Regions from separate parts of the Arthrobacter sp. K5 genome, predicted to be linked through region 1. Evidence: riboswitches for the same ligand, from Rfam matches in the RefSeq annotation. Region 1 holds a riboswitch; each other region holds the start of a gene.
The links. Region 1 has a riboswitch for thiamine pyrophosphate ahead of thiC (phosphomethylpyrimidine synthase ThiC). Riboswitches for the same ligand answer to the same signal wherever they lie in the genome.
Positions count from the first base shown of each region.

Region 1 (9,515 bases):
GAGGCGGTCGGCGAGGGCGCCGACGTCGTCCCCCGAGGGGACCTCGATGAGGACCTCGCCAAGGCCCAGGGTGTCCCGGCGCGGGCCTGCGCCCCGGCTGTTCCAGACGTTCATGGCCATGTGGTGGTGGTAGCCGCCGGCGGACACGAAGAGTGCCTGGCCGTGCCAGCCGGCCGTCTTTTCGAATCCCAGGGTGCCGACGTAGAAGTCGTGGGCGGACTGGACGTCACCCACCTGCAGGTGGACGTGCCCCACCCCCGCGCCGGTGCCGCGCTGGCCTTCCACGGACTCCTGCGTGAGGTGGTCCTGGAGGTACTTCTGCGGCGGCAGCGCCAGGCTGTCCATGACCACGTTGCTGCCGTCCCACGACCAGGCCTCACGCGGCCGGTCCCAGTAGAGTTCGATCCCGTTGCCCTCCGGATCGGTGAAGTAAAACGCCTCGCTCACCAGGTGGTCGGCGCTGCCCACGAAGGACTGCGGTTCATACTGGGCGGCGCTGGCAACGGTGGCGGCCAGCGAGGACTGGCCTTCGAACAGGAGCGCCGTGTGGAAGAGGCCGGCTTCGCCCCGGCCGGGAATGTTGAGGCCGGGCGCGGGAGCAAGGTGCACCAGCGGCGTCGCGAGGCGGCCGAGGTAGAGGCCGCCGTCCTGCTCGGCGACGACGTCGAGGCCGAGGGCGCGCTGGTAGTAATCGGTCATGAGCTTCATGTCGCCCACTTTGAGCATGACGGTGCCCATGGTGAGGTCGGCAGGAAGCAAGTCCTGGCTGCTGTCTGCTGCTGTCATTGAATACTCCCGAAATGTCCGGACCACCGGATTTCGGCGGCCTCTACATCTCTAAATTACTTGAAGCTTCAATTTATTCCTAATGCACGATCTTTCCGCGGAGCACCACATTCGTGAGGCTGCGGATGGTCTCCGGCACGGCTCGGGGGTCTTCCCGGCAGACCACCACGTCCGCGGCCGCGCCTTCCGCCAGTCCCTCGGCCCCGAGCCAGCGGCGCGCGCGCCAGCAGGCCGCGTCAAGCGCCGCTGCCGCCGGAAGCCCGGCGGCGTGAAGTTCGAGGATTTCGTCCGCGATGCGGCCGTGGCGGATCACACTGCCGGCATCTGTTCCCGCGTAGATTTCGACGCCGGCCGCGTAGGCCTCAAGGACACGCTCGCGACGGCGGGCCCACAGTGCGCGCATGTGCTCCGCATACCGCGGGAACTTCGGCTCGGCCTGGGCGGCGATGTCCGGGAAGGTGGCGATGTTGATGAGCGTCGGCACGATCGGCACCTGCTGCTCGACGAACCGCGGAATGTGCCGGGGCAGCAGGCCCGTGGCGTGCTCGATGCAATCGATGCCGGCGGCCAGCATGTCATCCAGGGTGTCCTCGCCGAAACAGTGCGCCGTGACCCTGGCCCCCTCGTCGTGGGCGGCGCGGACGGCGTCCCGCACGGCCGCGGCGGGGAACGAGGGCGTGAGGTCGCCGGCGGTCCGGTCGATCCAGTCACCCACCAGCTTGACCCAGCCGTCCCCTTCCCTCGCCTGCTTGCGCACCGCCTCCACAAGGCCCTCCGGCTCGACTTCCACCGCGAAGTTCCTCAAATACCGGCGGGACCGGGCCACATGCCGGCCCGCCCTGATGATCCGCGGCGTGTCGGACCGCTGCTGCAGCCAGCGGGTGTCGCTGACGGCCCCGGCGTCCCGGACAAGGAGCGTGCCGGCGTTGCGGTCCGTCATGGCCTGGCGGTACGCCACGTCGTCGTCCACAGGACCGCCCGGGCCCAGTCCGATGTGGCAGTGGGCGTCCGCGAACCCGGGCAGGACCCAGCCGTCCAGGACGGCGTCCGGCCGTTGGCCCGGAGGATTGAACGTCAGCTTCCCGTCCACGGCCCAGAGCCCGCGGCGTTCCTCGTCCGGAGCAGTGAGCACGGGTCCGCTGAATTCGATGATGTGAGCCATGACTCCAGCCTAAGCCGAAGCTGTGGTAGCTTCGTCTACGACCACACGGGTGCCCCTGCAGGGGCTGAGATCAGGCTGGTGCAGCCTGCGACCGTTGAACCTGTCCGGGTAATGCCGGCGAAGGAAGTGAGCAGTACATTGAGCACCCAGAAATCACAGCTGAGCCCTGCCCAAAACAATGCAGCCCAAAACAATGCAGCCCAAAACAATGCAGCCCAAAGTGAAGCCACCGGTGATGCTGCCGGCAGTGTCACGCAGTCGCTGAAATCCCATTCACTGGCGTATCTGGAGGGGGACGGCCTGCGGGTTCCGGTAACGGAAATCGCCCTGGAGCCTTCACCGAACGGTGAGCAGAACGCCCCGCTGCGGGTTTACCGCACGGCGGGTCCGGGCAGCGACCCCGTGGTGGGCCTCGCGCCGTTCCGGGCGGAATGGATTGCGGCACGGGCAGACACGGAAACGTACGAGGGACGTGAACGGAACCTGCTCGACGACGGCAAATCAGCCGTGCGCCGCGGCGCGGCTTCCGCCGAGTGGAAGGGCGCCAGGCCGGTGCCCCGCCGTGCGGCGGAAGGCAAGACCGTGACGCAGATGCATTACGCGCGGCAGGGCATCATCACCCCCGAAATGCGCTTCGTGGCCCTCCGCGAAAACTGCGATGTGGAACTGGTCCGCAGCGAACTCGCCGCCGGACAGGCCATCATCCCCACCAACATCAACCACCCGGAGTCCGAGCCGATGATCATCGGCAAGGCGTTCCTGGTGAAGATCAACGCCAACATCGGCAACTCGGCTGTCACCAGCTCCATCGCGGAGGAGGTGGACAAGCTGCAGTGGGCCACCCAGTGGGGCGCGGACACGGTCATGGACCTGTCCACGGGCGACGACATCCACACCACGCGTGAGTGGCTCATCCGCAACTCCCCCGTGCCGATCGGCACGGTGCCGATCTACCAGGCCCTGGAAAAGGTCAACGGCGAAGCGAACGCCCTCACCTGGGAAATCTTCCGCGACACCGTCATCGAACAGTGCGAACAGGGCGTGGACTACATGACCATCCACGCCGGCGTGCTGCTGCGGTACGTGCCGCTCACGGCGAACCGCGTCACCGGCATCGTTTCCCGCGGCGGGTCGATCATGGCCGGCTGGTGCCTGGCCCACCACCAGGAAAACTTCCTGTACACCCACTTTGACGAGCTGTGCGAGATCTTCGCCAAGTACGACGTCGCCTTCTCGCTGGGCGACGGTCTCCGGCCCGGCTCGACGGCGGACGCCAACGACGCCGCGCAGTTCGCCGAACTGGACACCCTGGCTGAGCTGACCCAGCGGGCCTGGGAGTACGACGTGCAGGTCATGGTGGAAGGGCCGGGGCACATCCCGTTCCACCTGGTGCGTGAGAACGTTGAGCGCCAGCAGGAGCTTTGCAAGGGTGCGCCTTTCTACACGCTGGGCCCGCTGGTCACGGACGTGGCCCCCGGCTACGACCACATCACCTCGGCGATCGGCGCCACCGAAATCGCCCGGTACGGCACGGCGATGCTGTGCTACGTCACGCCCAAGGAACACCTGGGCCTGCCGAACAAGGACGACGTAAAGACCGGCGTCATCACCTACAAGATCGCCGCCCACGCGGCCGACCTTGCCAAGGGGCACCCCGGCGCGAACGAGCGGGACGATGCACTGTCCAAGGCCCGGTTCGAGTTCCGGTGGCGCGACCAGTTCGCGCTGTCGCTGGACCCGGTGACGGCCGAGTCCTTCCACGATGAGACGCTGCCGGCTGAACCGGCCAAGACAGCGCATTTCTGTTCGATGTGCGGGCCGAAGTTCTGCTCCATGAGGATCAGCCAGGACATCCGGAACGAGTACGGCTCAGCCGAGGCTCAGGCCGCACTCGCCGAGATGGCGGAGGGCATGCGCGAGAAGAGCCAGGAATTCCTCGCTGCGGGCGGAAAGGTGTACCTGCCCGAGCTGCGGCTTCCGGAGTCAGCCCGCAACTGACGGCTCCCGGAAATCCCTGTCCGGCTGGTATTGGGGGCTGGCCGGACGGGGGTCCGTCAGGACGAAGTGTTCATCAGGACGCTTGGGGATGCTGGCGCCGGCTGACCTCGGCGATGAACGACCTGATGTAACGGTCGCCTTCCGGTGAATCGTTGGGCCGGTGCCCGCCCGCAGCGATGCGGTGCAGGGCGCCCGTCTCCTGCAGGTAGCCGGCGATTTCCTCGTACAGCGGCTCCCAGCCGCCGGTGAGAACCAGGGTGGGAACGCCCGGCACGATCTGCAGCGGTGCCTGCCACGGGGGCGCCTGCAGCCGCAGCCTGCGCGCAGCCCGCTTCGCCTCGGGGGTACTGGGCTCCGGGGTGTCCGCCGCGAAGGCGCGGCGCAAAAACTCACGTTCGTAGTCGTCGTCGCCGAGCTGGTGCCTGACCTCGAACAGCGGCTCCATCAGGGCGCGGTGCGCGGCCGTGGCGGGCAAGTCGGCGGTGAGCGACAGGCAGGCCGGTTCCACGAGCGCCAGCGAGAAGACCAGGTCCGGGCGTTCGACGGCGGCCATCATGGCGGCGATGGCGCCCTGCGAATGCGCCACCACGTGGCCCCCGGCAGCCCCGCGACCGTCGTCGGCCAGGGACCGCAGCACAATGCGGGCGTCCTCGGCGAAGTCGGTCTCCAGCGGTTCGGCCTCCGTGTCAAAGCCGTGGCGCCGCAGAAACAGGGCGTCGTACTGCAGGGCCATGCCGTGCTGGCGCGGCCACGCCGCGGAGCCGAAATTCCCGGCACCGTGGACGAACACTACCCGCTGCTTATACATGACCCAACCTTATGGCAGCGGTCTGACATCGGCGCCGGCCGACATGACCGTGCGCCCCTACTTGCCGCCCATGAACTTGTCGAAGCCCTTGGGCAGGTTCAGCTGGGACGGATCGAAGTCGCCCGACTGCTGGCCGAAGGCTGCTCCGGTGGGCACCGCCTTGGAAGCCCCCGCCCGCCTGGCCTCCGCTTCGCGAAGCTCCTGCGCCGCCTTGGCAGGGTTGCCGGAACGGGCCTTTTTCTTGGGCGCGTTCTTGCCGCCCTTGCGGGCACCGCCGGCACCCATGCCGGGCATCCCGGGCATCCCCGGCATGCCGCCGCCCTGGGCCATCTTCTTCATCATCTTCTGTGCCTGGGCGAAGCGTTCCAGCAGCCCGTTGACCTCGGACACGTGCACGCCCGAGCCGCGGGCGATGCGGGCCCGGCGGGACCCGTTGATGATCTTGGGTGCCACCCGCTCGTGCGGGGTCATCGAGCGGACAATGGCCTCCACCCGGTCGATCTCGCGCTCGTCGAACTGCTCCAGCTGCTGCCGGATGTTCTGCGCGCCGGGCATCATCATGAGCATCTTCTTCATGGAGCCCATTTTGCGGATCTGCTGCATCTGCGCGAGGAAGTCGTCAAGCGTGAAGTCCTCCTGGTCGGCGAATTTCTTCGCCATCCGGGCTGCTTCATCCTTGTCCCAGGACTTTTCAGCCTGCTCAATGAGGGACAGGACGTCACCCATGTCCAGGATGCGCGAAGCCATCCGGTCCGGGTGGAACAGTTCGAAGTCGTCCAGGCTTTCACCGGTCGAGGCGAACATCACGGGTTTGCCGGTGACCGACGAAACGGACAGCGCGGCACCGCCGCGAGCGTCGCCGTCGAGCTTTGACAGCACGATGCCGGTGAAGTTCACGCCTTCGTCGAAGGCGGTCGCCGTGTTGACGGCGTCCTGGCCGATCATCGAGTCGATCACGAAGAGGACTTCGTTGGGGACAATGGCCCGGCGGATCTGGCGTGCCTGCTCCATCATGTCGGCGTCGACGCCGAGGCGGCCGGCGGTGTCCACGATGACGACGTCGTGCAGCTTCTGGCGCGCTTCCTCGACGCCGGAGCGTGCGACGGCGACGGGGTCGCCGGCCGGGTGGGCCAGTTCTGAGGTGGCGCCCGGGTGCGGCGCGAAGACGGGAACGCCCGCGCGCTGGCCCACAACCTGCAGCTGCGTCACGGCGTTGGGACGCTGGAGGTCACAGGCCACCAGGATGGGGCTGTGGCCCTGCGCCTTCATCCACTTGGCGAGCTTTCCGGCCAGGGTGGTCTTGCCGGCGCCCTGGAGGCCGGCGAGCATGATGATGGTGGGGCCGGTCTTGGCCATCCGGATGCGCCGCGTCTCGCCGCCGAGGATCTCGACAAGCTCCTCGTTGACGATCTTCACGATCTGCTGGCTGGGGTTCAGGGCTCCGGAGACTTCGGCGCCAAGCGCGCGCTCACGGACCTGCCCGGTGAATTCCCGGACCACGGGGACGGCAACATCCGCATCCAGCAGGGCGCGCCGGATCTCGCGGACTGTGGCGTCGACATCTGCCTCGGTGAGGCGGCCCTTGCCGCGAAGGTTCTTGAAGGTTGCTGTCAACCGGTCAGAGAGTGAATTGAACACGCGCCGTGCACTTCTTTCAGTGGATGAACGGGACTCGACTATCTAGGGTATCAAGTCACGCCTGCAAGGTGGCATGCTGGCAGGGTGACGAGCCAAACGACTGTAAAAACCCTGCTCATCCTCGGCGCCTCCGGTGATCTGACCGGCCGGCTCCTCCTGCCCGGCCTGGCCAGGCTGGTGGCCACCGGCCGCGCCACCGGCCTAAAGCTCGTGGGGGCCGGTTCGGATCCGTGGTCACGGGACCAGTGGCGGGAACGCGTGCACACCGCCTTCGATGCGGCCGCCGAAACAGCTGACGGCGCCGGCAAGGAGGCGCTGACGGCCACGGCAAAGTCCACGGAATACCATCAGGCCGACGTCACCGCGGACGGCCCGCTCGCGCAGCTCCTGGCCGACCTCGAGGGCCCGGTTGCTGTCTACTTCGCCCTGCCGCCGCAGGTCAGCCAGAAGGCCTGCGAAATCCTGCGGCCCGAGCAGGTCCCCGCCGGCACCCGCCTGGTGATGGAAAAGCCCTTCGGCTCCGGCGAGGAGTCCGCCCGTGAACTCAACAAGACGCTCCTGACCCTGGTCCCGGAGGACCATATCCACCGGGTGGACCATTTCCTGGGCAAGGCCACCGTCCTGAACATTCTGGGACTCCGGTTCGCCAACAATTTCCTGGAGCCGGTCTGGAACCGCGACCACATCGCCAAAGTGGAAATCATCTTCGAGGAGGACCTGGCGCTGGAGGGCCGGGCGCGCTACTACGACGGCGCGGGCGCACTGCGCGACATGATCCAGAGCCACCTGCTGCAGATCATGGCGCTGCTGGCCATTGAGCCGCCGGCCACCATCGGCGAGCGCGACCTCCGCGACGCCATAGCCACCGTCCTGCGGGCCAGCAGCATCAAGCCGCCGTACACGGACAGCACCCGGCGGGCGCGCTACCTGGCGGGAAGCCTCAAAGGCAGGGACGTCCCCGATTACACCGCGGAGGAGGGCGTGGATCCGGACCGGAACACCGAGACCCTCGCCGAAGTGCACGTGGGCATCGCCAACTGGCGCTGGAAGAACGTGCCGTTCATCCTCCGCTCCGGCAAGGCCCTCGGGGCCAAGCGCAAGGAGGCTGTGGTCACCTTCCGGCCGGTCCCGCACCTGCCCGCAGGCTTCACCGGCAGGGACACGCCCAACACGCTCCGGATCGGCTTCGGTCCCGACACATTGGAACTCGACGTCGACGTCAACGGTCCCGGGGATATCTTCCGCCTGGACCGCGCCGCGCTCGTGGCCGAACTCAACGCCTCCGAGCTGCTGCCCTACGGCGAAGTCCTGGAGGGCGTCCTGACCGGAGACCCGCTGCTCTCCGTGAGGGGCGACACCGCGGAGGAATGCTGGCGGATCGTCGAGCCGGTACTGGCTGCCTGGGCAGCAGGCAAAGTTCCGCTGGAGGAATACCGGGCAGGTTCCGGCGGGGCCGCCCCGAAAGAGGCTTAACACGCAGAGGGCCGGTCACCGTTTCGGTGACCGGCCCTCGCGCTGCGTTGGGCTGGAGGTGCTGGCTAGATGGCGGCTACGCCGCGTTCACCCGTCCGCACCCGCACTGCTTCGAAAACATCGACAGTCCAGACCTTGCCGTCGCCGGCGCGGCCCGTGTTGGAGCTGGCGATGATGACATCCAGGATGTCGTCAGCCTGTTCGTCCGTGGCCAGCACCTCAACGCGGATCTTGGGCAGCAGGTCCACGTTGTATTCGGCGCCGCGGTAAACCTCGGTGTAACCGCGCTGCCGGCCGTAGCCGCTGGCCGCGCTGACCGTCAGGCCCTGGACGCCGTAGGCCTCCAGCCCTTCGCGGATCGATTCGAGCTTCTCCGGACGAACGATTGCTGTAATCAGTTTCATGCCCCCACGCTTTCCTTACCTGTTGCTGCTTCTGTCTTCTTGCCGTCGCTGCCTGCGGGTGCCGTGTCGGTGCCGCTGGTCTGGCCGGTGATCAGCTCATGCAGGGGCTGGAAGCTGCCGCCGTGGCCGCCGACGCCGAACTCGTAGGCGGTTTCTGCGTGCAGGCTGAGGTCCACACCCACGGCTTCCTGCTCCTGGGAGACCCGGAAGCCCATGGTCTTGTGGATGGCCACTGCGATGATCGCGGTCAGGATGGCCGAGTAAGCGATGGAGATTCCCGCTGCTGCCAGCTGAGCCCAGAGCTGGGTCAGGCCGCCGCCGTAGAAGAGGCCGCCGCCGACGCCGTCCGTGGGGAGGGCGATGAAGCCGAGGGCAACGGTGCCGATGATGCCGGAGACGAGGTGCACGCCGACGACGTCCAGCGAGTCATCGAAGCCCCAGCGGAACTTGAGCCCGACGGCGAGTGCGGAGGCCACACCGGCAACGACGCCGAGTCCAAGGGCGCCGACCGGGCTGACGTTTGCACAGGCCGGGGTGATGGCGACGAGGCCGGCGACCACACCGGAGGCAGCACCCAGCGAGGTGGGGTGGCCGTCACGGATGCGTTCGGTGACCAGCCAGCCGAGCATGGCAGCAGCCGGAGCGGCCAGGGTGTTGATCCAGATCAGGCCGCCCTGTTCCGCGGTGGTGGCGGCGCCGCCGTTGAAGCCGAACCAGCCGAACCACAGGATGGCCGCGCCGAGCATGACGAACGGGATGTTGTGCGGGCGGTGGTTCGGGTCCTTGCCGAAGCCCTTGCGGTTGCCGATGATGAGGACCAGGATCAGCGCGGCCACACCGGCGTTGATGTGGACAACGGTGCCGCCGGCGAAGTCGATCGCAGGGCCGAGGGCCTTGCCAACAGCGCCCTCGGGGCCGAAGAGGCCGCCGCCCCAGACCATGTAGGCGAGGGGGCAGTACACCAGCGTGACCCAGACGGGCACGAAGACGCTCCAGGCGCCGAACTTGGCACGGTCCGCGATGGCGCCGCTGATGAGCGCGACGGTGATGATCGCGAAGGTGGCCGCGTAGCCGACCTTGATGAGGCCGTCAGGGGTGGTGATGCCCTCGAGGCCGAAGGTCGCGAACGGGTTCCCGACAATCTGCAGGAACCCCTCGCCGGAGCTCATCGATGCGCCCCAAAGTACCCACACCACACCGACCATGCCGATGGAGATGAAGCTCATCATCATCATGTTCAGTGCTG
Region 1 is NZ_CP159279.1:1,129,066-1,138,580, forward strand. It holds gene ABRP34_RS05040 (VOC family protein) at 1-786, opposite strand, end outside; gene ABRP34_RS05045 (amidohydrolase family protein) at 866-1,948, opposite strand; TPP riboswitch at 1,984-2,091, shown strand; gene thiC (phosphomethylpyrimidine synthase ThiC) at 2,087-3,946, shown strand; gene ABRP34_RS05055 (alpha/beta hydrolase) at 4,020-4,754, opposite strand; gene ffh (signal recognition particle protein) at 4,812-6,392, opposite strand; gene ABRP34_RS05065 (glucose-6-phosphate dehydrogenase) at 6,477-7,865, shown strand; gene ABRP34_RS05070 (P-II family nitrogen regulator) at 7,931-8,269, opposite strand; gene ABRP34_RS05075 (ammonium transporter) at 8,266-9,515, opposite strand, start outside.

Region 2 (9,515 bases), 340 kb from region 1:
GGCAATCAGCTCAAGCGCGGACGCCGCCGTCGGCGTTTTATAGACAGTGACCAGGCCGCCCAGCCTGTAGCGCCAGTCGGGAAGCCCTGCGAGCGCGTCGTCGATCTGGGCTCGGGTGAGAATGTCGTCTCTGGCGGCCACGGTGCACTCCTCGGAAGGACCTGTTGAGCCTGCCGCGCGCCGGGCCGGCAGAGGCGGCCGGACCTAGAGGAATTCCGCCCGGCCCTCCATGGCCGACGACGCCAGGGCATGCTCACGGCGCGGGATCCGCCCGGCCGCACGCGCCAGCCTACCGGCGTTGACGGCGTGTTTGAAGGCCTCGGCCATGAGTGCAGGGTTCTGCGCGCGGGTGACCGCGGTAGCCAGCAGCACGGCGTCGCAGCCCAGCTCCATGGCCAGTGCCGCGTCAGAGGCCGTGCCGATCCCCGCATCCAGGACCACCGGAACGGAGGCCCTCGACACGATCAGCTCGATGTTGTGCGGATTGAGGATACCCAGGCCCGTGCCGATCGGTGCCCCCAGCGGCATGACGGCCGAGGCTCCCAGGTTTTCGAGCCGGAGCGCCAGAACGGGGTCGTCGTTGGTGTAGGCGAAGACCTTGAAGCCGCGGTTGACCAACTGCTCGGTGGCGTCCACCAGCTCCACGGCGTCAGGCAGCAGCGTGTGCTCGTCAGCGATGACCTCGAGCTTGACCCAGTCGGTCTCCAGCGCCTCACGGGCCAACTCGGCCGTCATGACAGCCTCCCGGGCCGTGAAGCAGCCGGCAGTGTTGGGGAGCACGCGGATGTTGTGGTCCACCAGCAGCTGGAAGAGCGAGCCTGTTTCGGCCGGCGAATAGCGCCGCATCGCAACTGTGGTCAGCTGGGTGCCGGACGCGACCAGCGCTGAGCCGAGACCGTCCAGGCTCGGAGCGCCTCCGGTGCCCATGATGAGCCGCGAGGTCAGCTCCACCCCGTCAATGACAAGGCTGTCTGCTGTTCCAATCAGTGTTTCTGCCATCGTGCTCATCCTCCCTGGACTGCCGTGACTAGTTCGATCTCATCGCCCTCGGCGAGGGCGGTGCTGTGCCACTGGCTGCGCGGCACGACGGCTGCATTGCGCGCCACCGCCACACCCAGTCGCTGGCCGTCGGCGGCCTGCCCGTTGGCGGACAGGCGGCGTCCCGTGACCTGGCTGACGAGCGAGGTGACCGAGGCGCCCTCGCCTACTTCCTGTTCAATACCGTTCAGAGTGATGTTCATGCTGGTTCCTTGTTCGGGTCAAATGTGACGCAGGTCAATGTGAGAGTGCAGCGGACGCTCCCACCGGGTCCTCGAGCCCGGCGGAAAACCGGCCCGGCCGGAACGCGGCCCAGCGCGGATCCGCGATCCCGTCCATGAGCTGGCGGCAGATCGCTGCGGCCGCCGGGGTCAGCAGGACGCCGTGGCGGAAGAAGCCGGTGGCGATGATGAGGCCGGCTACGTCCGTCCCGGGCGCCTGCCCGCGGGCCGGCACCCGGCCAAGCAGCGGCGCGTTGTCCGGTGTTCCCGGCCGCGCCCGTGCGGTGGCTTCGAGCAGCTCGAGCTCGGCGACCGCCGGCAGCAGGACCTGCGCATCGCGCAGCAGCTGGTAGACACCGCCGGCGCTGGTGCCCGGCACCCCGTCCTCGCGCTGGGTGGCGCCAATCACCACCGTGCCGTCCTGGCGGGGCACGATGTAGACCGGAACGCCCCGCACCATGCCGCGGACCGTTGCGGTGAGCAGGGGCCGCAGGTGTGCGGGGACCCTGAGCCTGAGGATGTCTCCGTAGACCGGGCGCAGCGGCAGGTGCAGGCCTTCCGGGAGGTTCTGCAGCCGCGCCGCGGCCAGGCCGCTGGCCACCACGGTCTCGGCCGCCCTGACGGACCCGCCTCCGGCCAGCCGGACCCCGCAGACCCGCCCGCCGTCCCAGAGCAGGCCGGCGGCGTGCTCCCGCACCGCGTATCCCCCCGCCGCCGCAATCTCCTGGCCATGGCCGGCCAGCCCGTCGGCGATCGCCCGGACGAGCCTTCGCGGATCCACCTGGTGGTCCGCAGGGATATCCAGGGCGCAGGAGATCGCGGGGCTGATCAGCGGCTCCCGGGAACGTGCCTCGCGGATGGTCAGCGGTTCAACCTCCAGGCCGTGGGTCCGCTGCACGTCCCGCAGGTCCATCAGGGCGCGGCGGTCGGCGGGATCGGCACCCACGGCAAGTGTCGGCGTCGTCAGGTACCCGGCGTCCTCGCCGGCGGTGAGGGTGGCGGCAAACTCCGGCCATCCGGCGGAGGACTCCAGCATCAGTTCCAGGAGCCCTTCCTCCTGGTAATGCAGTTCGCTGACCGGAGCGAGCATCCCGGCCGCGGCCCAGCTTGCGCCGCTGCCGGGGGCTTCGTCGATGAGCACCACCGAGCGGCCGGAGCGCCGTGCCTCCCAGGCGATGCCGTGGCCCACCACACCGCCGCCGATGACGGCCACATCTGCCTCAAGACTCGTGGCGGCACATTCTTCGCCGTTTGTGCCAGGGTTCATGCATAATCCTTCCCTACGCCGGTACTAACCGGATCAGGTCAAGCGGTCGGCTCTGACGCCCTCTCAGCCCTGCGCCTTTTATGACAGCAGTAACGGCTCCCGCGGTACCTGCCCAGTTTAGAGGAACTAAGGTGGTTGCCATGACCCAGCACTCTGCCCACACCGCCGCCCGCCTGTACCTCTGCACCGACGCCCGCAAGGACCGCGGGGACTTCGCGGACTTCGTGGACGCGGCGTTTGCCGGCGGCGTGGACATCATCCAGCTGCGGGACAAGAGCATCGAGGCGGCCGAGGAACTCGAGCTGCTGGAAGTCGTCCACGCCGCCGCCCGCAGGCACGGCCGGCTGTGGGCGGTGAACGACCGCGCCGACATCGCGTCCATCGCCGGTGCACCGGTCTTCCACATCGGCCAGAAGGACCTGCCGCTCCGCGCCGCCCGGAAGCTGCTGCACGATGCCACCGTGATCGGACTGTCCACCCACAGCACGGATCAGGTGGATGCCGCCATCGGCGCCGCCCACGGTCGCAGCGGCCTGGACTATTTCTGTGTGGGCCCGCTCTGGGCCACGCCCACGAAGCCTGGGCGCGCCGCCGTCGGGCTCGACCTTGTGCGCTACGCGGCGGAGGCTGTCCGCACCGCGAACGAGGAACGGGTCGGCGGCCTGCTGCTGCCCTGGTTCGCGATCGGCGGGATCGACCGCACGAACGTGGAGCAGGTCCTGGCGGCCGGAGCCAGCCGGATCGTCGTCGTCCGCGCCATCACCGATGCGGCAGACCCGACAGCCGCCGCCGCGGAACTGCTCGACGCCCTCGACGCAACGGCGCCGGCGGCCATCTCCTAGCTATCCGCTCAGTCCCAGCTGCACCATCCGCCGGGAATGGTTGTCCGCGACTTCGGCGGTGATGCCCCGCATCAGCTCCCGTGCGGTGGCGTCCGTGGCGCCGGGCTCCGCCTCGACGAACAGCTCGCCAAGAAAGGCGTGCTCGTGGCCCACGCGCTGGGCCTGCGTGACTGCTTCACCCAGGAGGCGGCGGCCCCACAGCGCGAGCCTGGACGCGAGCCGGGGGTCGTCCGCCAGCGCTCCCTTGAGCCGCTCCCGGAGGACGCCCGTGGCTTCTTCCGACGACTGGATCTGCTGGATGAGCTCGCGCGTTCCGGGATCCACGAACCGGGCCACCGCGCGGTAGAAATCGGCGGACACAGTGTCCACCACATAGGCCTTCATCAGGGATTCGTACCAGTCCGCCGGACGGGTACGTTCGTGGAAGTGGTCCACGGCCGACTGGAACGGCAGCATCGCATTTTCGACGTCGACGCCCATCTCAGCCAGCTTGGCGCTCACCAGTTCGTAGTGCTCGAATTCAATGACCGCAATCCTGCCGATCACGGCCCGGTCATGCAGCGTGGGTGAGTAGCGGGCGTCGGAGGAGAGCCGTTCGAACGCGGACAATTCGCCATACGCCATCACGCCGAAAAGGTCTGCGACGAAACGGTCGTAGCGAGCGGTGTCAGCCGAGGATGTGCCCATAATCCAAGACTAACGGCGCAATTCGGGCTAACCTGATTTTCGTGTCACATCATCGTCTGTCGCCCAGCGTCCACGAGCAGACCAACGCGCTCGCGAACGCCCTGAGCGCACTGCGGACGGAGCTGGAGCTACCGGGGGACTTCCCCGAGGACGTTCTCAAGGAAGCCGAAGCCGCCGTGGCGGACCGGCAGTTTCCGGACCTGGACCTGACCGGGGTGGAATTCCTGACCATCGATCCGCCGTCGTCCACCGATCTGGACCAGGCACTGTTCATCGAACGCCGCGGCGAGGGCTACCGGATCCTCTACGCCATTGCCGACGTACCGTCCTTCGTGCGGCCGGGCGGCGCGCTCGATGCCGAGACCCGCCGCCGCGGGCAGACTTTCTACGCGCCGGACGGCCGGATACCGCTGCATCCCGAGGTGATCAGCGAGAACGCCGGCAGCCTGCTGGCCGGACAGCTGTGCTCCGCCTTCGTCTGGGACTTCGAGCTCGACGCCGCCGCCGAGGTGGTGTCCGTGGTGGTGCGCCGGGCCACCGTGCGCAGCCGAGCCAAGCTCAACTACAGGGGCGTCCAGGCGGACCTGGATGCCGGAACCGCCCCTCCCATGCTGCAGCTGTTGCGCGAGGTGGGGCGCAAGCGCGTGGACCTGGAGCGGGCCCGCGGCGGGGCCAGCCTGAACATGCCGGAACAGGAGATTGTTCAGCTTCCCGACGGCGGCTACCGGATCGTGGCGGTCCCCCAGCTTCCGGTGGAGGACTGGAACGCCCAGATTTCGCTCATGACCGGGATGGCCGCCGCTTCGCTGATGCTCAATGGCAAGGTGGGGATCCTGCGCACCATGCCGGCCCCGGATGAACGCTCGCTCAGCCACTTCAAGCGCCAGACAGCCGCGCTGGGCAAACCCTGGGACGGGCAGGAAAGCTACGGCGAGTACCTGCGCACCCTCGACCCCACCGACCACCGGCAACTGGCCATCCTCCATTCGGCCGGCATGCTCTTCCGCGGCGCCGCGTACACGCATTTCGACGGAACCGTCCCGGAGGTCGCCGTCCAGTCAGCCATCGGCACGGCGTACGCCCACACCACCGCGCCGCTGCGCCGGCTCGTGGACCGGTTTGTCCTGGTCATCTGCGAGGCACTGAGCAACAACCAGCCCGTGCCTGCCTGGGCCCGGGAGGCGCTCCCCTCGCTGCCCGAAATCATGGCGTACTCGGACCAGCTGGCGGCGAGGATGGAACGCCTTGCCCTGGACACCGTCGAAGCCGCGCTGCTGATCAACCACATCGGACAGGAGTTCGATGCCGTGGTGATCTCCGGGTCAAAGCCCGCCAAAAACGGGAAAGGGAACGGGAACGGCGCCGGAAATGGGAACGGCAACAACGGTAAAGGCCTCAACGGCAAGGGAACCAACGGGTCCGGCCCCTCTGGCGTGGTCCAGATCGCCGAACCGGCGGTGACGGCCAGGTGTGCGGGCGAAATGGAGCCCGGCACCAGGGTCCGCGTCCGGCTCATCTCCTCGGACATCGCCACCAGGGAGGTCCACCTCGAGCTCGTCGGCTGATCCGCTCCTGCGCCGACGCGGGCCCCTGCCGCGGCGTGAGTCAAGGAAAACACGGGTTTGCCAGTAGACTGGGTGGGTAGTAATGGATGCCCGGTCGTTGATTTCCTCGATTTGAATTCAACAAGCCCGCCCCTACGCGATCTTGAGTACCACCCGCCGGTCCCCAGTGCCGGCAATTAGATAGCCCGCGATCGGCTTCCACTGGAATTGCTTGCGCGCCTGAGCGTGCTCCGGAACGGCCCCCGTGCCCGCCCCGTTGAGCAGGCGGCGCCAATGCCTAAATGAATAAGGAAACTCCCCTGTGAGTGAATTGCATACCCACCAGCTGCTCTCCGACGACACCGGCACCGAGACCATCGAGCCGGAAGAAACCATCATCTCGGACGAGAAGCCGCACGAAATAGCCGAAAAGTCGTTCGCCGACTTCGACGTCCGCGCTGACATCGTTGAGTCACTGGCAGACGCCGGCATCACGCACCCCTTCCCCATCCAGGCCATGACGCTGCCCGTCGCCCTGTCAGGCCACGACATCATCGGCCAGGCCAAGACCGGCACAGGCAAGACCCTTGGCTTCGGCATTCCCGTCCTCCAGCGCGTGGTGGGCAGGGACGACGCCGGGTTCGACAAGCTGCCCTCCCCGGGCGCGCCGCAGGCCATGGTGATCGTTCCCACCCGCGAGCTTGCCGTCCAGGTGGCCAACGACCTGCAGACCGCATCCCGCAAGCGCAACGTCCGCATCGCCACGATTTATGGCGGCCGCGCGTACGAGCCGCAGATCGACGCGCTGCAGAAGGGCGTGGAAGTGGTTGTCGGCACACCCGGCCGCCTCATCGACCTCTACAAGCAGAAGCACCTCGTGCTCAAGAACGTGAAGATCGTGGTCCTCGATGAGGCCGACGAGATGCTGGACCTCGGCTTCCTGCCCGACGTCGAGACCCTGATCGCCGGGACCCCGGCGGTCCGCCAGACCCTCCTGTTCTCGGCCACCATGCCGGGCCCGGTCATCGCGATGGCCCGCCGGTACATGACGCAGCCCACCCACATCCGCGCCGCCGATCCGGACGACGAGGGCCTGACCAAGCGCGATATCCGCCAGCTCATCTACCGCGCGCACAGCATGGACAAGACCGAAGTGGTCTCCCGCATCCTGCAGGCCCGCGGCCGCGGCCGGACCATCATCTTCACCAAGACCAAGCGCACCGCAGCCAAGGTTGCCGAGGAACTGGTGGACCGCGGATTCGCCGCAGCTGCCATCCACGGTGACCTCGGACAGGGCGCCCGCGAGCAGGCCCTCCGTGCCTTCCGCAACAACAAGGTGGACGTCCTCGTGGCCACCGACGTCGCCGCCCGCGGCATCGACGTCGACGACGTCACGCACGTCATCAACTACCAGTGCGTCGAGGACGAGAAGATTTACCTGCACCGCGTGGGCCGCACCGGCCGCGCCGGCAACAAGGGCACCGCCGTGACGTTCGTTGACTGGGACGACATGCCGCGCTGGGGCCTCATCAACAAGGCGCTGGGCCTGAGCGTTCCGGAGCCGATCGAAACGTACTCCTCCTCACCGCACCTGTACGAGGACCTGGACATCCCGGAAGGCACCAAGGGCCGGCTGCCGCGCAGCAAGCGCACCCTGGCCGGCGTCGACGCCGAGGTCCTGGAGGACCTGGGCGAGACCGGCAAGAAGAACAGCCGCTCCGGCGGCCGCGATGCCGGCCGCTCCGGCAGCAGGGAAGGCAGCCGGGAAGGCAGCCGCCGCGGCGGTGACGCCGGCAAGCGTTCGGGCGAGCGCCGCCGTCGTTCTTCAGAGTCCGGCGCGGATGCCGGAACCGGCCCCGCTTCCACTGCGACTGTCGAAAGCGAGCAGCCGGCGCGCCCGCGCCGCAGCCGCACCCGCACGCGCCGCCGCAATGGCGAAGTGGTTTCCGGCAGCGAGTCCGCAGCAACCGGCTCGCAGCCGGGCGGCACCGAGGCTTCATAGCCTCAATGACTGAAACTGTCTGGGCGCCGGACGGCAGCAACCTGGTGGTGCACGCGGATAACGCGGACTTCCTCCCGACGCTGCCGGACGGCGCCTTCACGCTCATTTACGTGGACCCGCCCTTCAACACCGGCCGGGCCCAGCAGCGCCAGGAAACAAGGATGGTGCTGAACGCCGGCGGCGACGGCGACCGGGTGGGCTTCAAGGGCCGCTCCTACGACACCATCAAGGGTGCCCTGCACCGGTACGACGACGCCTTCAGCGACTACTGGTCCTTCCTCGAGCCGCGCCTGGTGGAGGCCTGGCGGCTCCTGGCCGACGACGGCACCCTGTACCTGCACCTTGACTACCGCGAGGTGCACTACGCCAAGGTCATGCTGGACGCCATCTTTGGCCGTGAGTGCTTCCTCAACGAGATCATCTGGGCCTACGACTACGGTGCGCGCGCCAAAAACCGCTGGCCCACCAAACACGACAACATCCTCGTGTACGTCAAAAACCCGGCCAAGTACCACTTCAACAGCGCCGAGGTGGACCGGGAGCCCTACATGGCGCCGGGGCTCGTGACTCCGGCCAAGCGTGAGCTGGGCAAGCTGCCCACCGACGTCTGGTGGCACACCATCGTCTCCCCCACGGGCAAGGAAAAAACCGGCTACCCCACGCAGAAACCCGAGGGCCTGGTGCGCCGGGTGGTGGCTGCGTCCAGCCGCCCGGGTGACTGGTGCCTCGATTTCTTCGCCGGTTCCGGCACCCTCGGCGCCGTGGCGGCCAAGATGGGGCGCAGGTTCGTCTGCGTGGACCAGAACCAGCCGGCCATCGACGTCATGGCCAAACGGCTCGGGGCGCACGCCGAGATTGCGTCCTGCCCGCCCGCGTAGGCATCAGCCCAAGTAAGTAGCACGTCAGGGCGTTCCCAGCGCTGGGAATGCCCTGACGTGCTACCCAGTTGGGATTCGGCGGACGCCAGATGGGGTTCAGCGCACGACGGCGGTGCCCGTGCCCAGCTCCTCAATCCGCTCGAACACGTCCGGCGCAGTCAGGTTCTCGCCCAGCCGGTTCGGCTTGCCCAGGCCGTGATAGTCCGAGGACCCGGTCACCAGGAGCCCGTGCTGGGCGGCCAGCTTCCGCAGGAACTCCCGGCCCTCCTCCGGGTTGTCCCGGTGGTTGACCTCCAGCCCGGCCAGGCCGGCGTCGATCATGTTGTGGTACGTGCTTTCACCCACGATGCGACCCCGTGCGGACGCAACGGGATGGGCAAACACGGGAACGCCGCCCGCGGCACGGACCAGTTCGACGGCAAGGGCCGGCTCCGGCGCGTAGTGCTGCACGAAGTAGCGGGAGTGGGAGGTGAGGATGGAGGTGAAGGCCTCGGAACGGTCCGCCACCACGCCCGCCGCCACCAGGGCGTCGGCGATGTGCGGCCGTCCCAGCGTGGCCCCCGGCGCCACATGGTGGATCACGTCGTCCCAGCTCAGGGGATAGTCCTCGGCCAGCAGCGTAACCATGCGTTCGGCGCGGGTGAGGCGGGCCTCCCTGGCCTTCGTGATTTCTTCGAGCAGCCCCGGGTGCGTGGGATCGTGCAGGTAACTCAGGAGGTGGACGCTGATCCCGTGCTCTGTCCGGCAGGAAATCTCCATCCCGGGCACCAGCGCCACGCCGTCATCAATCGCCGCCCGGGACGCTTCCTCCCAGCCGTCCGTGGAGTCATGGTCCGTCAGCGCGATGACGTTCAGCCCTGCAGCCGCCGCGGCTGCCATGACCTCCGCCGGAGTTTCCGTGCCATCGGAAATATTCGAGTGGGCGTGCAGATCTATCCTCACCAGCCCAGCCTAGTAGATGCCGCGCCCCAGTGGCCGGGATGGCCATGATTCTCCCTCCCGTTCTCCCTGCGGGGCCGGTGTTGGCCTAAGCCGC
Region 2 is NZ_CP159279.1:1,472,272-1,481,786, forward strand. It holds gene ABRP34_RS06545 (4a-hydroxytetrahydrobiopterin dehydratase) at 1-141, opposite strand, end outside; gene ABRP34_RS06550 (thiazole synthase) at 205-999, opposite strand; gene thiS (sulfur carrier protein ThiS) at 1,005-1,241, opposite strand; gene thiO (glycine oxidase ThiO) at 1,276-2,526, opposite strand; TPP riboswitch at 2,520-2,639, opposite strand; gene thiE (thiamine phosphate synthase) at 2,667-3,368, shown strand; gene ABRP34_RS06570 (ferritin-like fold-containing protein) at 3,369-4,055, opposite strand; gene ABRP34_RS06575 (RNB domain-containing ribonuclease) at 4,097-5,620, shown strand; gene ABRP34_RS06580 (DEAD/DEAH box helicase) at 5,922-7,601, shown strand; gene ABRP34_RS06585 (site-specific DNA-methyltransferase) at 7,607-8,479, shown strand; gene ABRP34_RS06590 (PHP domain-containing protein) at 8,576-9,421, opposite strand.
Region 2: it holds a riboswitch for thiamine pyrophosphate, as region 1 does, so the genes downstream of both, thiO (glycine oxidase ThiO) here and thiC (phosphomethylpyrimidine synthase ThiC) in region 1, are expected to answer to the same signal.

Region 3 (9,515 bases), 1.6 Mb from region 1:
CGGTGGCACGCTTCGTGGCCGACAGACGGGAGCAGCCCAATGAGTCCTGAACCGAACGCCGTGGATACCCTGATCGATGCTGTGTCGGCCGTCTTCATGGTGGTGGGCGCTCTGATGTCCCTCGCCGCCGCCATCGGCCTGCTGCGCTTCCCGGACCTGATGAGCCGCATGCACGCCGCCACCAAGCCCCAGGTGCTCGGACTGTTCCTGCTGCTGGCGGCGGTGGGGCTGCAGTTGCGCACCTGGTGGGTGTGGCCGGTTCTGCTCGTGGCCTGGATCTTCCAGCTGCTCACCGTGCCGGTCTCGGCCCACATGGTGGGCCGCGCCGGCTACCGCACCAAGCACCTCCACAAGGAGCTGCTCAGCACTGATGAGCTGGAGGCCGTGGTGGTGAAGGCCGCCAAGGCGGCCCGGGAATCGGAAGAGGACGACGCCGGCAACCGCACCGCTGGTTGACGGCGGCCGAAACCACGGGCAGGGCCCCGCCTGCTGAGCAGACGGGGCCCTGAGCGGTAGCAGCGGATTTCTACCGGGTTGCGAGCACCCCGGTTGCGGTGCCGCCACGGCTGGACTGGACCAGGACGCTGGTGATCTGCCGGTTCGGTCCGGGCTTCACCCGGTAGGACCAGGCACCGAGGGTGTCGACCTGTGCTGTGCCGATCTTGGTGACGGCCCGGCCGGGCGTGGTGTCGTAGATGACCACGGTAGTGGCCGGGATCAGGACTGCCGTGTTGCCGGCCAGCGTTGAAGTGCCCGTGACCCGAAGCTCGGTGCCCAGCCGGTGGCGGGAACCGGCGACAGCAACGGTGTCCGTCTGGACCGTCAGATTCACCGTCGCCGGTGCGCTGCCGATGCCGTTCTTGTCCGTGACGATCAGCTGGATCTGGATGGGGTCGTTGGCCTTGGCTGTCAGCGGCGCCGTATCGGTGGTCTTGGCGTAGTACGGGACGGTGACGGTGGGCTTGGCGGCTGTGTCGCTGGAGAAGGTGACGGCGGGTCCGCTGACCTGGAGCCACTTGTAGCTGGCGGCACCCGTGGAGGCGCTGCCGTCCAGCTGGACTGTTCCGCCGCGCGTGACCGTGGTCGAAGCGGCGGTGGCTACCGCCGTCGTCGGCTGCGTTTCGCCGGGGACGGACCCGCTGCCGGTGTCGACGACGGGGCCGGGATCCGGGGCGGGAGTGACCGGGTCCAGCCCGACCGGAGTTGCCGAACCGCCGGTGACGGTCACGGGCAGGGACGCGGAGCCGCCGGCTGCGGTTTTCACCGTGACGGTGGCCGGGGGAGCCTTCACCGGGAACGACTTTTCGGCTGCTGTTCCGGCCGCCGGCTCATCCAGTGTGCCCAGACCGGTGACGGTCAGCGGGTAGCCAACGGAGGAGAGGGCACCGACGGTCAGGTTCGTGCCGTCATAGACAGCCTTGGTGATCAGGATGCCGCTGGGCTTGGTGACGCTGATCTGGCTGCTGCTGGCGGGCTTGTCGCCGATGTTGGTGACCTTCACCGTGGCCGGCGCGGTCCCGGTGAACTGGACCCGGGCGTAATACCTGCCCGTGTCGGGGTCACTGAGCATGGGGGTGGTTTCGAAAACCCCGGCCTGCCCGTCCACCTGGAGCTGGGCGCCGTTCCCGCTGCTGGCGAACACATCGATCATGGTGCTGTTCAGGACGGCGCTGTCGCCGTTGACTCCCTGATTGGTGGAGATCTTGCCCTGGACGGTGAACTGGTCCGTTTCCAGGGCCAGGCCGCCGCCGTTCACCGAGAACTTGTTGTAACCGAACGGGCTGCCGGTAACGGTGTGGTCCTGGCCCGGGTCTCCGAGGTAGCCTTCGGGCGCTGCCGGGGCGGCGGCCGGATCCCACTTCAGGAACGGGCCGATGTTGCTCTTCAGGGCCGTGGAGAAGTTGCCGACGGCGGGTGAAATGTCCTCGACGAGCTTGCCGTCGCCGGCGCCGTCGGTGTCGATGGTGATGGTGCCGTAGGGGTGCTGGAACGTCAGGGTGGCGTTGGCCGGTCCGCCCTTGACGACGATGCGCTGCCGCCCGAACACCACCTGGTCGCCTTCGGTGACCGTGTTGGCGAACGCTGCCTCCAGACCGAGGACCAGGACGGCGCGGCCTCCACCGGGAAGGGCCAGTTCCGAGCCGGCGAGCATGTAGAACGCCTCTTCCGGGAAGTTGTCCGGGAACGAAATGGGGGCGGTCTCGTCCGGGATGTCTCCGGGCAGGAAGCCGCAAAGCGGGTTTTCCGCGTCAAGGCAGAGCTCGACGCGGGTTTTGTTGCTGTCCTCGTACCAGGACGGGAAGCCATACTCGGTGTTGACGGGCCCGACGGCGGTCAGTCCGCCAGGGTTCTTCACCGTCACCTGTGTGGCGGCAAGCGATGTGCCGGCGCCGGTCGCGGCGAGCAGCACGGCCGTCGCGACAGCGATTCCGCGGCGGCGGGATGGGCGCGGGGCCCGATGTCGTGGGGTCAGGCGCTGGGCCGACAGGAAAGGTGGGATGGATACCATTTTTGTCTCCTCGAAAAGACGCTGATGGCATCCACCTAATGCGGCGTGGGTTGGAAAAACGTTCGGGTACGAGGTTGCAAAAACCTTGGAATCTAAGGTTTTTGGCGGCGGCGTGGGGGGACCCGTGGTGCTCCTGCCAAGGCCTTGCCAGCGCCGCCGCGGGCCGTGCCGGGGCTTGATGCCGGCGGCTGCGGGGGCACGTGACCGGCTGCCGCCGCAGGACGTGACCGGACCCGGCACCGCGGGTCTGCGGTGCCGGGTCCGGCTGTTGTGAGCCCGGCCGAGGTCATCAGCACTGCCGGGTTCAGAACATGTATAGATTGGCGTGCCGGGCTTGGAGAAACCCGGCAGGATGCCGAACCGGCCGGACCAGGCTCACCCTATGTTGGGGGGCTAAAGGGCCGGGACGATGTCCTGGCGCTGGACGATGTCCTGCGCTGGGAGATGCCTGGGTCTTGGCGAAGCTTGCCGCTAGACGATGTCCTGGGTCTTGGCGAAGCGGGTGATGGCCCGCTGGGTGCCACGGTTGGCCAGCACCTGGATCACCGCGCTCACGGAAGCGGAGACGAGGGCGAACGTCAGGGCTGTGCGCAGCGTGGTGGGGACGTCGTCCTTGTCACCCTTGGGGGGCTTCCGGCCCGTGACCTTTTCCCAGATGGTATCGACGGCCTTGGTGCCGGCGAACCCTGCCAGCAGGCTGATGCCGGTGCCAAGCAGCTTGATGAAGAAACTCATTGCGGAACTCCTCGCGTGATGAACACTGGTCTTTTCCTACCCTATCCGCATGAGGCGCTAGCCTAGCCGCATGGACCGGTGGATTTCCCGCAACGCCTGCACCACAAGGTCGTGGTCCGCCTTCTGCGGCAGCCCGGACACCGTGACCACGGCCACCGCTCCCACGTCCCGCACATAGATCGGGAAGGCTCCGCCGTGGGCAGCGTAGGTGGACTGGTCGAACCAGGCGTTGTCCTCGATCCGTCCCCCGCCGGCCCTGCCGCGCAGGCCTACCAGCAGTGAGGGCTCCTCATAGCGCACGGCAGTCCGCTGCTTGGCCCGCACCCAGCCCTCGTTGTCCGGAGTGGCTCCCTCGAGCGCAACGTGGAAGAGGACCTGTTCGCCTTTGGTGATGTCGATGGCAATGGGCAGGTTGTCCTCCTTGCCGCGTTCCACCAGTTCCAGGCCCAGCGCCAGTGCATCGTCCTTGCTGAACCTCGGGAACTGCAGTTCGGCGATTTCACCCTCGATCTGACCGATCAGGGCTTCCAGGGATCCCGCCGGCTGTTCCTCGGAGGCATCGGGGTCAAAGGCGGGCAGGGCAGTGCTGCCGGAGTCCTGTAGCGTCATGGCCCCAATGTACTCCGGACAGCTGTCCCGACGGCGCAGGAAAACTCCGGCATTGTGACAACGGCCCCGGGATTCCGGGACCTCCGAGGTGTAAACTGGACCGGCCCACAAGGGCAGATTTATCACGACAGGGGAGCGCCGCCGTCGGGATGCAAAGGCAACTGCCAGCGCAACCGCGGATGGGCGCTGAGAGTGCGGACCGCCGCAGACCCTCGAACCTGATCCGGCTAGTACCGGCGTAAGGGAGTCGAGTTCTCAAAGTGCCCGGCAGCAGGTGGCCCAGCCACCGGCAGCCGGGGGAACGCTTTCCCCTCCTGTTCCTCAGGAGGACCATCATGACAACTGCAGCAATCAAGAAAACCAGCTACAACTGGCGCGTGGCCGACATCGTCGTGGCAGCACTTATCGCCGTTGCCGGCGGCGTGATCTTCTGGGCCTGGTCCCAGGGGGCCAACCTCATCTCCACCCCCATCAACGCCGTCTACCCGCCGCTGACCGGCCTGTACGCCGGCGGCTGGATGATTCCGGCGGTCCTGGGCATGCTCATTATCCGCAAGCCCGGCGCGGCCCTGTTCTGCGAAACGGTGGCAGCCACGGGTGAACTTCTCATGGGCTCGCAGTACGGCACCACGGTGCTGATCTCCGGCGTCCTGCAGGGCCTGGGCGCGGAGCTCGTGTTCGCCGCCCTGGTGTACCGGAAGTTCAACCTCCCCGCATCGCTGCTGGCAGGCGCCGGTGCCGGGCTGTTCTGCGGCCTCAACGACTCCTTCGCACCGTGGGGCTGGAACATCGCCTACGCCGCAGGCGACAAGTTCGCGTACATCGTGTTCTGCGCCATCTCTGGCGCAGTCATCGCCGGTGCCCTGTCCTGGATCGCCACCCGGGGCCTGGCCAGGACCGGCGTGCTGAGCTCCTTCGCCTCCCGCAAGGCAGCCACGGAGCCCGTCTTCTCCTAATGCCCGGACAACACGACGGCGCGGTCCGCCCCGCCGCGGTACACGCCCGCGGGTGGGGCTGGCGCCACGCCGGCCGCACCAAACCTGCCGTCCACGCCCTGGACCTGGACATCCGCCCCGGCGAACGCGTCCTGCTGCTGGGCCCTTCCGGGGCAGGCAAGTCCACGCTGCTCCACGCCCTGGCCGGGGTGCTGGGGGACAGCGACGCGGGCAGCAGTACCGTGCACGGGACCCTGGACGCCGGGACCCTTGACACCGGGGCAGCGGACCGCGACGACCCGGATGAGAGCGGCGAGTTGCTCATCGACGGTGCGCCGCCGCGCGCGCAACGGGGCCGTGCCGGACTCATGCAGCAGGACCCGGAAACCCAGGTGGTGCTCTCCCGCCTGGGCGACGACGTCGCCTTCGGCGCCGAGAACCTCTCCGTGCCCCGCGACGAGATCTGGCGCCGCGTGCACGAGGCGCTGGACGACGTCGGACTGTCGCACCTGCCGCTGAACCACCCGACGTCGGCCCTGTCCGGCGGCCAGAAGCAGCGCCTGGCGCTCGCCGGCATACTGGCGATGCGTCCGGGACTCATTCTGCTGGACGAGCCGACCGCGAACCTCGACCCGGTCGGCGTCCTGGAGGTCCGGGACGCCGTGGGCCGCTGCCTCGACAAGACCGGGGCCACCCTGGTGGTGGTGGAGCACCGGGTCGCGGCCTGGAAAGATCTGGTGGACCGCATCGTGGTCATGCAGCCGGGGTCCGCAGCGAACGGTGCGGTGCTGATCGACGGGACGCCGGACGAGGTCCTCGAGCAGGCCCGCGGGATGCTTACCGCCGCCGGCGTCTGGGTCCCGGGCTACGTCCCCGAAACCCGGCGCCGCCTGGCTGTCCCCGGCATTGACGGCGGCCAGCTGCTGCTCGCCGCCGAAAAGCTCGCGGTGTCGCGGGAACGGCCCCGGCGCCGCGGCTTCCGCTCCGTACCGCCCGAGCCCGTACTGCGGGACGTCACGGCGCAGGTCCGGGCGGGGGAGGCGCTGACCGTCACGGGTCCCAACGGCGCCGGCAAGTCCACCTTTGCGCTGACGCTCGCCGGGCTGCTGCCTCCGGTGGACGGCAAGGTCTCCGCGACCGTTGAGTTGAGTGGCGGAGCAGGAATTGACCCTTTCAAGTGGAGGGCCGAGCAGCTGATCGCCCGGATCGGCACGGTGTTCCAGGAACCCGAGCACCAGTTCGTCACCGGCCGCGTCCTGGACGAGCTGCAGTTCGGGCCGCGCCATCTGGGCCACGGCGAGGACCGCGTTGACGAGCTGCTGGAGCGCCTTCGCCTCACGCATCTCGTGGACGCCAACCCGTACACGCTGTCCGGCGGGGAGAAACGCCGGCTGTCCGTGGCCACTGTCCTGGCCGCCCACCCGCAGGTGCTGGTCCTGGACGAGCCAACCTTCGGCCAGGATGCCAACACCTGGGCGGAGCTTGCCTCGTTCCTTTCTGAGCTGCTCGACGCCGGCACGGCGGTCGTGTCCGTCACGCACGACGAGGAGTTCACGCATGTGCTCGGCGGCACCGAGCTGCGGCTGGGCTCCGGCGGACGGCCCGAGCCGCGACCCGTGGAGCCCGGGCTCATTGTGCCCACTTCAGAAGCCGAACCAACGTCAGAACAGGCTGCGACATGAGGGAAGCACTGACACTCACCGGAAACCGGGCAGTGCTGACACGCGCCAATCCACTGGCCAAATTCGCCGCGGTCTTCCTGATCACCCTGGTGCTGGCGCTGTCCATCGACTGGATGTCCGCCTCGGTGGCGCTCGCGTGCGAGCTGCTGGTCTTTCCGCTGGCCGGGTTGACGTTTTCGCTGCTGTGGCAGCGCGGGTGGCCGCTGATCCTGGCTGCCGCTGTGGGCGGCTGGAGCACCTCCATCCTGGCGCCGGACAGCGGAAGGATACTGCTCGACGTCGGACTTTGGTCCATGAGCGAAGGTTCCCTTCAGCTGGGGCTGGGTTTTCTGCTGCGGGGCCTGGCCATCGCCCTGCCTGCGGTGCTGCTGATGAGCTGCACCGATCCCACGGACCTGGCGGACGCCCTCGCCCAGAAGGCGCGGCTTCCGCATCGTTTTGTGTTGGGGACCCTGGCCGCGATGCGGCTGGTCGGGCTGATGGCCGAGGAATGGCAGACCATCGGCATGGCCCGGCGCGCCCGCGGCGTCGGATCGCGCGGCAACCCGTGGCAGCGGATGCGGGCCACCCTCGGGCAGAGCTTCGGTCTCCTGGTCCAGGCCATCCGACGCGCCACCCGGCTTGCCGTGACCATGGAGGCCCGCGGATTCGGCGGGGCCAGCCGGACCTGGGCTCGCGTGTCCACCTTCAGTGTGCTGGACGTCTGGGTGGTGCTCGGCGGAGTGCTGATTGCCGTCGGTGCGGTGGCTGCCGCGCTGTGGGCCGGTACGTGGAACATGGTGTGGCTTGAGGGCTCCTAGCCCGCAGGCCGCGCCATCCGGACCTCGGGCAGCCCTTCCCAATCCTCGATCGTGTCCCTGGCGCCGGTGAAGTCGAAGCCGTTGCGCCGGTAGAAGGCCTGGGCGCGCGGGTTGTCCTCGGCCACCCACAGCGCGGCCGTTTCCTTCCCGATCGCGGCATCGAGCAGTTCCTGGCCCAGGCCCCTGCCATGGTGGGAGGCGAGGAGATAGATGCCCCAGAGTTCGGTCTGCTCCCGCACCCCGTCCTCGGGCGGAAACGAACCGGCAAACCCCACCAGCGTCCCGCCGTCGACCGCTACGTAATGGCGGCCCGCGTGCGGTCCGGCCAGGAGTTGCCGCCACATGGCCAGCCGCCCTTCCACGCCCTGCCTGGCCATAAAGCCCGGTGAAAGCAGGTGGGCATACGTTTCGCGCCAGCATTCCAGGTGGAGCCGAGCCAGGGCCTCAGCGTCTTCGGGTCCGGCCTGGCGGACACGGCAGGTGTGATTCATGCCGCCGAGTCTAATGTGCGCGGGTCCAATGTTCCGGATCTAACGTTCCCGGCCGGCCTCAGATGCAGGAGTGGTCGTGGTCGAAGCCGTCGGCCACGAACTGGGTGAGGACCACCCTGCCACCGGCGGTGAGGGGCGCCGCAGAACACATGCTGGCGGCCTCGCCGGCGGTGCGCGCCCCGGCTAGCCAGCTTGGCAGGGAGTAGAGGCTGCTGGCCGATCCCACTTCGCCCACGATCTGCCCCCACTGCCGGGCAGAGGAGTAGATGCCCACCCTGGCGCCGATGCTGTGGAAAAAGTCGGCCATGCCTTCGAGGTCCGCCCGGTTCGCGTTCCTGTCGCCTGACCAGCTGTTGCCCGTCTCCACGTCCAGCCACCAGAGGTACGTCCCAGGCTCGGCAATGGTGCGGAGGTAGGCGTCGTCGAAGGCCTTGGCGTACCCGTACATGTAGGCACACGCCGCGTCGTCCTGCCCCTGGCAGGTGCCGTACGGGTTGGCCACGACTTCGCCGCCGTACTCGTTGTTCGTCGGCCACCAGGAGCCGCGCAGCCCCGGGTTGGCCGTGTTCACGTAGAGCGCCAACCGCGGCTGGCCGGTCCCGCCGGCCGAGTCATCCGCCCAGTCAAGCTGCTGGTGGAGGCACGGGTTGGTAGTGTTCGCCAGACCGTTGTTGACCCCGACAATCGCGAACGCAGGGTCCTCAGGCAGGTCGCCGCTGCACTGCGGCCAGGAGACGTCATTGCCCAGCAGGGTTTCGTTGCCTGTTTCGTCGTCGCCAGGGGCTTCGTCGCCAGGCTGGGCGGAAGCGGACTGTGCCGGCTGCGGGGATGGCCGGGACGCGGGCGGTTGCGCCTGCGCGTCGCCCGTGGGAGCGGCGGAAGCCCGGGGCGAGGCCTCGGTGACGGTCGATTCGGGGGCCGGCGGCGCGCCGTCGTCGAGCCGCGGTCCCGGAACAAAACCCACGGCGGTGGCGACCATGAACGACAGCAGCGCTGAAGCCCGGCGCCCGGCCGGGCGCCTCCTGGTCAGCACAGCGGAGCTAAAAATGGACACGGCGGCCTCCCGTTCCCTTATGGCCGCAACAGGTACCGCTAGCTTGCTCCCGGTACGCGCCGAGGTCAAGGCGGGCGCAGGACGCTTGACGAAGCCGTGGGGCGCCTCCACGGATTCTGTCACACCCTCCGGACCGTTACCGTAAGTTTATGCATGTAACGGGTATATCAACGGCACTCCCCGGAAGATATCCGCATCTATGGCGACTAAATAACTCATACCTGATATATTTTTGTCCATGACTCAACAGACCGCTGAACACGTTGGCCTGCTGCTCCGCGACGCCCGCGGCCAGAAGGGGTGGACCCAGGGCCAGCTGGCCGCGGAACTTGGCACCAGCCAGAGCGCCGTGGCGCGCATGGAACAGGGCAAACAGAACCTAAGCCTGAAAATGATCCAGCGCCTGGAGACGATCTTCGGCCGCAGCATCGTCCAGCTCGGCAAACCCCAGATGACACACCTCCGCGTGGAAGGCGGCCGGACGCTTTCGGGCTCCGTTGAGGTCAACACCAGCAAGAACGCCGGGGTCGCCCTTTTGTGCGCCAGCCTCATCAACCGCGGCACCACGACGCTGCGCCGGCTGGCCCGCATCGAGGAAGTTAACCGCATCGTCGAGGTCCTGAGCAGCATCGGCGTCGAATGCACCTGGCTCAACGACAACGACCTCCGCCTGCGCCGCCCCGCGGACCTTGACCTGGCG
Region 3 is NZ_CP159279.1:2,714,971-2,724,485, reverse strand. It holds gene ABRP34_RS12355 (monovalent cation/H+ antiporter complex subunit F) at 1-50, shown strand, start outside; gene mnhG (monovalent cation/H(+) antiporter subunit G) at 40-456, shown strand; gene ABRP34_RS12345 (hypothetical protein) at 527-2,509, opposite strand; gene ABRP34_RS12340 (DUF4235 domain-containing protein) at 2,981-3,244, opposite strand; gene ABRP34_RS12335 (heme-degrading domain-containing protein) at 3,302-3,853, opposite strand; TPP riboswitch at 3,973-4,116, shown strand; gene ABRP34_RS12330 (ECF transporter S component) at 4,189-4,809, shown strand; gene ABRP34_RS12325 (ABC transporter ATP-binding protein) at 4,809-6,470, shown strand; gene ABRP34_RS12320 (energy-coupling factor transporter transmembrane component T) at 6,467-7,270, shown strand; gene ABRP34_RS12315 (GNAT family N-acetyltransferase) at 7,267-7,761, opposite strand; gene ABRP34_RS12310 (hypothetical protein) at 7,820-8,815, opposite strand; gene ABRP34_RS12305 (UDP-N-acetylglucosamine 1-carboxyvinyltransferase) at 9,054-9,515, shown strand, end outside.
Region 3: it holds a riboswitch for thiamine pyrophosphate, as region 1 does, so the genes downstream of both, ABRP34_RS12330 (ECF transporter S component) here and thiC (phosphomethylpyrimidine synthase ThiC) in region 1, are expected to answer to the same signal.